DNA from 2 places in the Comamonas koreensis genome. Region 2 is predicted to be linked to the other one. Evidence: riboswitches for the same ligand, from Rfam matches in the RefSeq annotation. Region 2 holds a riboswitch; the other holds the start of a gene.
What was found. A riboswitch is a leader RNA that binds a small molecule or an ion and turns the genes downstream of it on or off. The one in region 2 is predicted to bind cobalamin.
Positions count from the first base shown of each region.

Region 1: it holds a riboswitch for cobalamin, as region 2 does, so the genes downstream of both, F0Q04_RS00800 (ABC transporter substrate-binding protein) here and F0Q04_RS19165 (TonB-dependent receptor domain-containing protein) in region 2, are expected to answer to the same signal.

Region 1 covers NZ_CP043575.1:170,311-174,733, forward strand. The annotation lists gene F0Q04_RS00790 (ABC transporter ATP-binding protein) at 1-357, opposite strand, end outside; gene F0Q04_RS00795 (FecCD family ABC transporter permease) at 354-1,421, opposite strand; gene F0Q04_RS00800 (ABC transporter substrate-binding protein) at 1,449-2,471, opposite strand; cobalamin riboswitch at 2,732-2,957, opposite strand; gene F0Q04_RS00805 (GNAT family N-acetyltransferase) at 3,004-3,552, shown strand; gene F0Q04_RS00810 (F0F1 ATP synthase subunit epsilon) at 3,604-4,020, opposite strand; gene atpD (F0F1 ATP synthase subunit beta) at 4,092-4,423, opposite strand, start outside.
Region 2 covers NZ_CP043575.1:4,200,833-4,205,255, forward strand. The annotation lists gene F0Q04_RS19160 (cobyrinate a,c-diamide synthase) at 1-528, opposite strand, end outside; gene F0Q04_RS19165 (TonB-dependent receptor domain-containing protein) at 551-2,449, opposite strand; cobalamin riboswitch at 2,533-2,780, opposite strand; gene F0Q04_RS19170 (hypothetical protein) at 2,818-3,033, shown strand; gene F0Q04_RS19175 (cell division protein ZapA) at 3,033-3,452, shown strand; gene F0Q04_RS19180 (sulfite exporter TauE/SafE family protein) at 3,902-4,423, shown strand, end outside.

The DNA.
Region 1 (4,423 bases), 1.2 Mb from region 2:
CAGCGCCGACAGCCAGGGCGTGCGCCCCAGCGCCACCGCGTCTTCGACGCTGATGGCATCGTGCGTCTCGGCCATCTGCGCCACCAGGGCCAGCTCGCGCGCAATGGCGCGGCGCCCCCTCTTGTGCAGCGGCTGACCCTGCAGCAGCACCTGGCCCTCGTTGGGCCGGATCACACCGGCGAGCAAGCGCAGCAGGCTGGATTTGCCCGAGCCGTTGGGGCCGATCAGCCCCAGCATTTCGTGGCGCTGCACCGGCAGGCTGAGCTGCTCGACAACCGGCCGGCCCTGCAGGCGCAGGCCCAGAGCACAGGCCTGCAACACGGGTTGATCCGCCGAGACCAGAGGTGCCGCCGTCATCCGCGCCTCCGCTGGCTTTGGAGCAGGATGACGGCAAACACCGGCGCCCCGACCAGGGCGGTGATGACGCCAATGGGCAGCACCTGGCCCCGGATCAGGGTGCGCGAGAGCACATCGGCGGCGATCAGAAACACCGCGCCCATCATCGCGCTGGCAGGCACCAGTCGCCGGTGGCTGACGCCGACCAGCATGCGCGCGGCATGTGGAATCACCAGGCCGACAAAGCCGATCGCGCCAACGATGGAGACCATGACGGCCGTCATCAGCGCCGCGGCCAGCAGCAGCACCAGTTGCACACGGCGCACCGGCACGCCCAGCGCGGCCGCCGATTCGCTGCCAAAGGTGAAGGCATCGAGCGCGCGCGTATGCAGCAGGCACAGCAGCAAACCGGTGATCGCGATGCAGGCGGTGAGCACGGTATCGGGCCAGCGCACGCCGCTCAGGCTGCCCAGCAGCCAGAACATGATGCCCCGGGCCTGCTCGGCACTGCCCGACTTGGTGATGATGAGCGAGGTCAGCGCATTGAACAGCTGCGAGCCCGCAATGCCGGCCAGCACAATCTGGCCGCTGTTGCGCAGCCCGCCGCTGCCGGCGGCGTGGGCCAGCAGGGCGACCAGTGCAAATGCGCAGAGCGCGCCAAAAAAGGCGCCCACGGTCATCGAGATGGCGCCCGCGCCGATGCCCACGACGGTCACCAGCACTGCGCCGGTGGAGGCCCCGGCAGAGATGCCGAGCAAATAGGGTTCGGCCAGCGCATTGCGCAGCAGCGATTGCAAAATGACGCCCGAGACCGCCAGGCCCGCGCCGCAGCTGGCCGCCACCAGCGCGCGGGGCAGGCGGTAGTTCCAGACAATGCCCTGGCTGATGGGATCGATGGCGTAGTGGGCACCGGCCAGCTTGTTGGCCAGCACCTGCAGCACCAGGCTGGGCGACAGCGCCGTCTCGCCAATGGCGATGCCCAGCGCCACGCTCAGCAGCATCGCCAGTGCCGCGCCCAGGCACCAGGCGGCCCCATGCAGCGGCCTGCGCAGCGCCGATGGGCGCGCTGATGCCGTTGCCACCATTATGCAGAGCCTTGCATCAGCGGCTGATCAACGCGCGGCCGCTGGGCCGAGCTTGCGTACCGCATCGCTGATCTGCTCCATGCCATCGACCAGGCGGATCGAGCCTTGCAGCGCATCGGCATCAACAATGACGATGCGGTTGTTCTTGACCGCATCCATGTGCTGGGTGACCGGGTCCATCTTCAGAAACTCCAGCTTCTTTTGGTAGTCGTCCGCAGGGAAGCGGCGGCGGTCCATGCGGGCGATCACCAGGACCGAGGGGTTGGCCTTGGCAATCGTCTCCCAGCCCACGGTGGGCCATTCTTCGGACGAGTCGACGATATTGCGCAGGCCCAAGGTCTGCAGCATGTAGCCGGCAACGCCATTCTTACCAGCCATATACGGGTCGATGGCCAGATCGGCGCTGGAGAACCACAGCGCAGCCGAGAGGTTCGGCTGCTGCGCCGCCTGGACCTTGGCGACCGCTTTGGCCTGGCGCTCGCGCAGGTCCTTGACCAGGCGCTCGCCCTGGGGCTGCACATCAAAGAGCTGCGCCAGTTGCGTGATGCTCTTGTAGAGCGCCTGCACATCGTAGGCCGCGGTGCGGGTGCCATCGGCGCCCTTGAGGTTGTTCTTGCCTTCACAGTCGGAGGGCATCGCATAGGTGGCAATGCCCAGGTCATGGAACTGCTCGCGCGTGCCCACGACGCCGTCCTTGCCGACCATCCACTCGAACTGCGACACCACCAGTGCCGGGCGCTTGCCGATCACCGACTCGAAGCTCGGGTCGTTGTCCGCAAGGCGTGGCACCTTGTCATTGATCGCCTTGAACTGGGGCAGCACGGCGTTGAACCACAGCGAGGTGCCCACCAGCTTGTCGCCCAGACCCAGCGCATACAGCATCTCGGTGCCGGCCTGGCCGATGGTGACGACCGAGGCGGGCGCCTGCTTGAGGGACACCGCGTAGCCGCAGTTGTGCAGCTGCATCGGATAAGGGGCAGCCCAGGCGGACAGCGAGGTGAATACACAGGTAGCCAACAGGGCAGGCAGCGCAAAACGGCGAACAGGCATCGGAATCGTCTCTCTAGGTAGAGGCTGGGCATGCGGGCCGTGCGAGCCGATCCGGTGCGGGGCGCTGCCCGGTGGAGCCAGGACAGGCTTGCGCAGACGAGACGCTGCTCACCGCCCGGACACCCCGCCGGTCATGATCAAAACACACGCACATCCGCCATGAATGGGTTTGCATCACCGGTGTTTGCGATGTTCGCCTTGCAGCGCGCAAACCGGTGGCATGCCTGTTTCTCTGTGCAAACCAGGGGCTTGCCAGTGGGTTGTGAATGCATGACCTTGGCAGGTCTCCTGACTGGCCGGTCTGCGCAGACCATCGCCTTCCCGAACCGCAGTTCAGTGGCGCATGGATGGCCTGCTCGTGGCCTACAGTTGCGGGGGCAGTTCCGTTTGGGGCGCTGGCTGCCGGCTCGCGCTCCCTGGATTCCCTCATGCCCCGGCACCCTGCCGTGCGCATGTTCTTGCGAAACCAAAGTGGCTGTACTGTAGCCGATTTACAGGGCCTGCATGCTAAGCTGCAGGCCGTTTGATGGCCATGAACCACCCACCCACTACACCCAGCGCATACGGCATCCGCCGCGTTGAACATCTCGCGCCGGTGGCGGCCTTTTTGCAGGCGGCGCGCCAAACCATGTTTGGCGATCGGGTCGATACCAACACGCCGCAGGCCGACCTGCGCGACTTTGCCTCGGTCTACGCATCGCCCGGCGGCTGCATGCTGGCGGCCTGGCAGGGCGACCGCGTCATCGGCAGCATTGCCTACCGCGCCTATGACGGGCGCTTTGCCCATCTGACCGTGCCCAGTGCAGGCACCGCCGAGGTGGTGCGCTTGTATGTGGACCCGGCCTGGCGCCGGCAAGGCCTGGCTGGCGTGCTGTTCGCGCAGCTGCGTCAGCGGGCGCTGCAGCAGGGTGTGCAGCGGCTCTACCTGCACACGCATCCTTTTTTGCCAGGCGCGCAAACCTTCTGGCAGCGCCAGGGTTTTATCACCCTGCACCAGGATGCCGACCCGCTGTGGCAAACCATCCATATGCAGCAGGTGCTGCAGACGGGGCCTGCTCCGACGCATCCGGTACGGGCGTAAAAAAACCACCGCATGCGGTGGTTTTCCTGTGGCAGTTGCGCAAACAGCGGATCAGCGCTTCTTGCGGTATTTTTGCAGGGCGGCAATCTGGGCGGCCATGACGGACAGCTCGGATTGGGCCTTGGCCAGGTCAAGCTCGCCCTTGGCGTTCTTGAGGGCTTCTTCAGCCTTTTGCTTGGCTTCAACCGCTTTTTGCTCGTCCAGGTCCTTGCCGCGCACAGCGGTGTCGGACAGCACGGTCACGCAGTCGGGTTGCACTTCGAGAATGCCACCAGCCACGAAGATGAACTCTTCGCCGCCGTCGGCCTTCTCAATGCGCACCGAACCCGGCTTGATGCGGGTGATCAACGGCGTGTGGCGGGCGTAGATACCGAGTTCGCCCATTTCACCAGGCAAAGCCACAAAGCGGGCTTCGCCGGAGAAGATGGATTCTTCAGCACTGACCACATCAACGTGGAAGGTGTTCATCTTTGATCCTCAGAGTGAAAAAGAAACTAGTTTGCGAGCAGGGCTGCGTGCGGCAGCCCGTTCTGCAAAGCTTAGATCTTCTTCGCCTTCTCGATGGCTTCGTCGATCGTGCCAACCATGTAGAAGGCTTGCTCGGGCAGGTGGTCGCACTCGCCGTTGACGATCATCTTGAAGCCGCGGATGGTTTCCGACAGCGGCACGTACTTGCCTGGAGCGCCCGTGAACACTTCAGCAACGTGGAAAGGCTGCGACAGGAAACGCTGGATCTTGCGAGCGCGGGCCACGACGAGCTTGTCTTCGGGAGCCAGTTCGTCCATACCCAGAATCGCAATGATGTCGCGCAGTTCGGTGTAGCGCTGCAGGGTACCCTGCACTTGGCGGGCGACCGAGTAGTGCTCTTCAC
Region 2 (4,423 bases):
TGCCGGGTCGCGCAGGCCGCTGCGCAGCAGCTCACCATGGTGGGCAGTGGCCACGCGGTTGGCCAGCACACCGGCCAGCTGCAGGCCTGGGTCATAGTGCTGCAGGCCATGGGCAATGGCGCCAAAGGTAGCGGCCATGGCCGATGCATCGACCACCACCACAGCGGAGATGCCCAGCGACTTGGCCAGCTCGGCCGCGCTGTTGGCACCATCGAACAGGCCCATCACGCCTTCGATCAGCAGCACATCGTTGCTTTGCGCGGCCTGAAACAGGCGTGCGCGCACATCCACTTCACCGTTCATCCAGCGATCCAGCGCATGCACGGGCTGGCCGCTGGCCAGGCGCAGCCACTGCGGATCGAGAAAATCCGGGCCGCATTTGAACACCTGGACCCGCCGGCCCTGGCGGGCATGCAGGCGCGCCAAGGCTGCCGTCACCGTGGTCTTGCCCTGGCCCGATGCGGGCGCCGCAATCAGCAGTGCCACGCAAGCGGCCGTTGGGCGGTCCTGAACCGTCGTCTCTGTCATGGCTGGCTTATCCCCTCTGCGCTCAGCGCGGCATCCACTTCACACCCACATACACGCTGCGACCTTCGGTGGCATAGGTGCGTGCGGTCTGGTAGCGCTTGTCGGCCAGGTTGTTGATACGGGCGATCAGGTTCACATCCTTGGCCACCTCGGTCTGCGCCGACAGGTTGAACAAGGTGTAGCCGCCCAGCACATTGGTGTTGGCGGCATTGTCAAAGCGCTTGGCGCTGGTCTGCAGGTCGGCCGCCCAGGTCCAACCGGCTGCACGCGTCTCGGCGCCCAGGGTGGCATAGCGCTTGGCGCGGCGCGCCAGCAGCTTGTCGTTTTCGGTATCGCGCGGGTTCTGGAAGTCGACCGAACCATGCAGGTTGAACGCGCCCAGCTTGGTCGTGGCCGCCAAGGTAATGCCTTCCAGGCGTGCCTTGCCCACATTGGCATAGCAGCCGAATTCGCTGTCGCAACTGCCGGGCGACGAGAAGTTGATCAGGTTGGTGACCCGGTTGCGGTAGGCCGTGGCCGAGAAGCTGTCGGCACCCTGCGCCCAGCGCAGGCCCAGCTCGGCATTGCGGCTTTTCTCGGGCTGCAGCGATGCGTCGCCGTATTCGCTAAAGCGCTGGTAGAGCGTGGGCGCGCGAAAGGCCGTGCCCACTGTCGCGGTGGCGCGCCAGTTGGTTGCAAAGGCATAGCCATAGGCAGCGCTGCCGGTGGTCTTGCCGCCGAACTCGCTGTCGTCATCCCGGCGCAGGTTCAGCTGCACCGTGTGCGGGCCGGTGTTCAGGCCATAGCCCAGCGCCAGCGCATTCTGGTGGCGGTCGCGGTCAATGCCGCCATTCGTCAGCGCGTCGTCACGCCGCTCCAGTGCGGCCGTCAAGGTGTGGACGCCCAGGCGCCAGGTATTTTGGAACAGGTAGTTATGCAGGCGCGTGTCCGTCTGGTAGGGCGAGGGCCGGGTCTCGTAATAGTCGCGCGACTGGCTGAACTGCAGCTTGGTACTGTAGTGCTCGGTCCACTGCGCCTGCCAGTTCAGGCCCAGCGCATACATCTTGTTGAGGCTGCGGTCGTCCTCGGTCAGGCTGCTGTCGTAGCCCGAGTTCACATCGCTGGCCAGCAAGGTGGCTTCGAGCCGGTGCTGGCCGTTGAGCTGGTAGCCCAGGCGGCCGCTGACCGCATTGCTGCGGTAGTCGTCCTTGTCTGGGTTGGCGGTGGCCACGGTGCGGGCATTGAAGCCATCGGTCTGCGAGCGGTTCAGACCCAGCGCGTAATCCCAGCCGTCGGCGCTGCCGGAGATACCGGCCTCGGCCGTGAACGTGCCCCGGTTGCCAAAGCCCAGGCCGACATAGGGCTGGGGCGTGCCCTCACCTTTCTTGGTGAAGATCTGCACTACGCCGCCCATCGCGTCCGAGCCGTAGACGGCAGCGGCCGGGCCGCGCAGCACTTCGATGCGATCGATCAGCGCCAGCGGAATCGATTGCCAGGAGGCGCCGCCGGTCGATTGCGAATCCATGCGCACGCCATCAACATAGACAGCGGTAAAGCGCGAATCGGCGCCGCGCATGAACACGCTGGTCGTCGTGCCCGGCCCGCCGTTGCGCGAAATCTGGATGCCCGGCACGCGCGCCAGCACATCGGCCACGCTGCCCGGGCCCTGGCGCTCGATGGTCTGCGCATCGATGATGGACATGTCGGCCACCAGATCGGACAGCGGCTGCTCGATGCGGTTGGCGGTCACCACCATCTCTTGCAGGTTTTTACCCTCTGTTTCCAGGGCGGCTGGGGCCTGCTGCGCCTGTGCTGGCAGCGCAAACAGGGGCAGCGCCGCTGCGATGGCCAAGGCCAAAAAACGGGGGGTATGGAGGGTGCGCGAGCGGGGCGCAAGCGCGGGACGCGCGCAGGGGCGTGTCGAAAAAGCAGAGGAAAACATGCACTGAGTTGGTGATGAACCACCCCGCGCCAGCCTCCCCGCCGGCAATGGGGAACACGGAAGCCGCGGCAAGGCCTCAGCCACGCGCCTCCACTATTGTTGGCCGGTATCCGGGCTGGCGATGACACAGCACACGCCTTCCCAAACACTTGTTCAAGGTATTCAGTGGCATAGTGGTGGCTGTGGATGGCGCAAAAGCCAACCATCGCTTACCGTTGCGGGGGCAGCGCAGGTTGCGTAAGGCTTGTAGGGCACAAGCGGCGCTCCTGCTTCCCGTTGAACTGCCCCCATGTGAACCACTGGGGCGAGCACCAACGGGTACAATTTTAGCGTTAAACCCATTGCGCACTTAAGAAGACTGTCTCTCTATGGCCACTACGCCTTCTATGGATCTGATGCTTGAGCGGGTGGAGGCACTGCTGAGCCGTCATGAGGCTTTGCAACGCGCCCACGCCCAATTGCAAGAGCAAGTCACCACCCTGACCCAGGAGCGCGACTCCCTCCAATCGCGCCTGACAGCGGCCCGCGCCCGCGTGGATGCACTGATCGAACGCCTGCCCAAGACCTTTGACCAGGACGAATGATGAAACAGCTGGAAGTACACATCATGCAGCAAAGCTATATGCTGGGCTGCCCCGAAGGCCAGGAAGCACGTCTGCTGGCTGCCGTCAAGCATGTCGATGAGGCCATGAGCGGCATCCGCGACGCGGGCAAGATCCGTGGCCGCGAGCGCATCGCTGTGCTGGCGGCCCTCAATGTCGCTTTTGACCTGCTTGATTTGCAAGTGCAAAACAGCCAGCTCAGCCAGACCGCAGACGCCCTGCAGGCGCAAGCTGCTGCGCAGTCTGCCGCGATGGTTGAGGTCCAGGCCCAGACCGCCCCTGGGGACCAGGCGAGCCTGGACTGGGATGCGCCCCGTGTGCAGTCGGTGATGCAACGGCTGGACGCGGCGCTGGCGCCGGCCCCCGCGCAACCGGCCGACACCCTGGGCACCAGCGCTTGAGGCACTGCCGCGAGCAGGCGCCAACACCAGATTGCCGCGCCATGCAATGCCTGGCTGCAAAATATCACGCCACCCATTGCTCAATCTGGCTAACCAGCTATCTTTTTTGACCAATCCAGGCACATTGAATTGCAGTTTTGGTGGGTGCGGCAGGCGCGAGCGATTACAATGAAAGCGTTCGCAGCCCTGCTGGACTTTATAGTTCCTTGAACCAATGCTCTACGAGCACGGGCTTGGTACATTACCTATTGAGCGTGATCGTCTCGCGTCAGATGAACCCAACGATAGGTTGCCCTCGCCCACCTGAACCCCCGGTTCAGGATGACGGTCCAGTGGATCCGCTGCGAACACCTGATTTTTTCGGGCAGGCTCCGCCCAACCTGTCTTCTCCTCTCCGCGACAGCGGGGTTTCAGGCCACCTGTTTCAGGTGGCCTTTTTACTGCGCGCCATGACTGATCCTCTTGTTTTGCTGCCGCTGTCGTTTCTGGGCCTGATCGGCGGTTTTCTGGCGGGCCTGCTGGGCATTGGCGGCGGCATGGTGCTGGTGCCCTTCATCACCTACATCCTGGGCACCCAGGGCGTGGCGCCGGAGCTGGCGATCAAGATGGCGATTGCCACCTCGATGGCGACCATCGTCTTCACCTCGATGTCCAGCGTGCGCGCCCACCACCAGCATGGCGCGGTGCGCTGGGACCTTGTCAAACGCCTGGCCCCGGGCATTGTGCTGGGCGGCCTGCTGGCCAGCCTGGGTATTTTTGCGGTGCTCAAGGGCAGCTACCTGGGTTTGTTTTTTGGCCTGTTCATTGGCTACTCGGCACTGCGCATGTTCCGCAAGCCCAACAGCCAGGCCATGCGCGCCATGCCGGGCACGGCCGGCCAGCTGGCTGCGGGTGGCGTGATCGGCTGCCTCTCGGGCCTGGTGGGCGCGGGCGGCGCCTTCATCAGCGTGCCTTTCATGACTTGGTGCAGC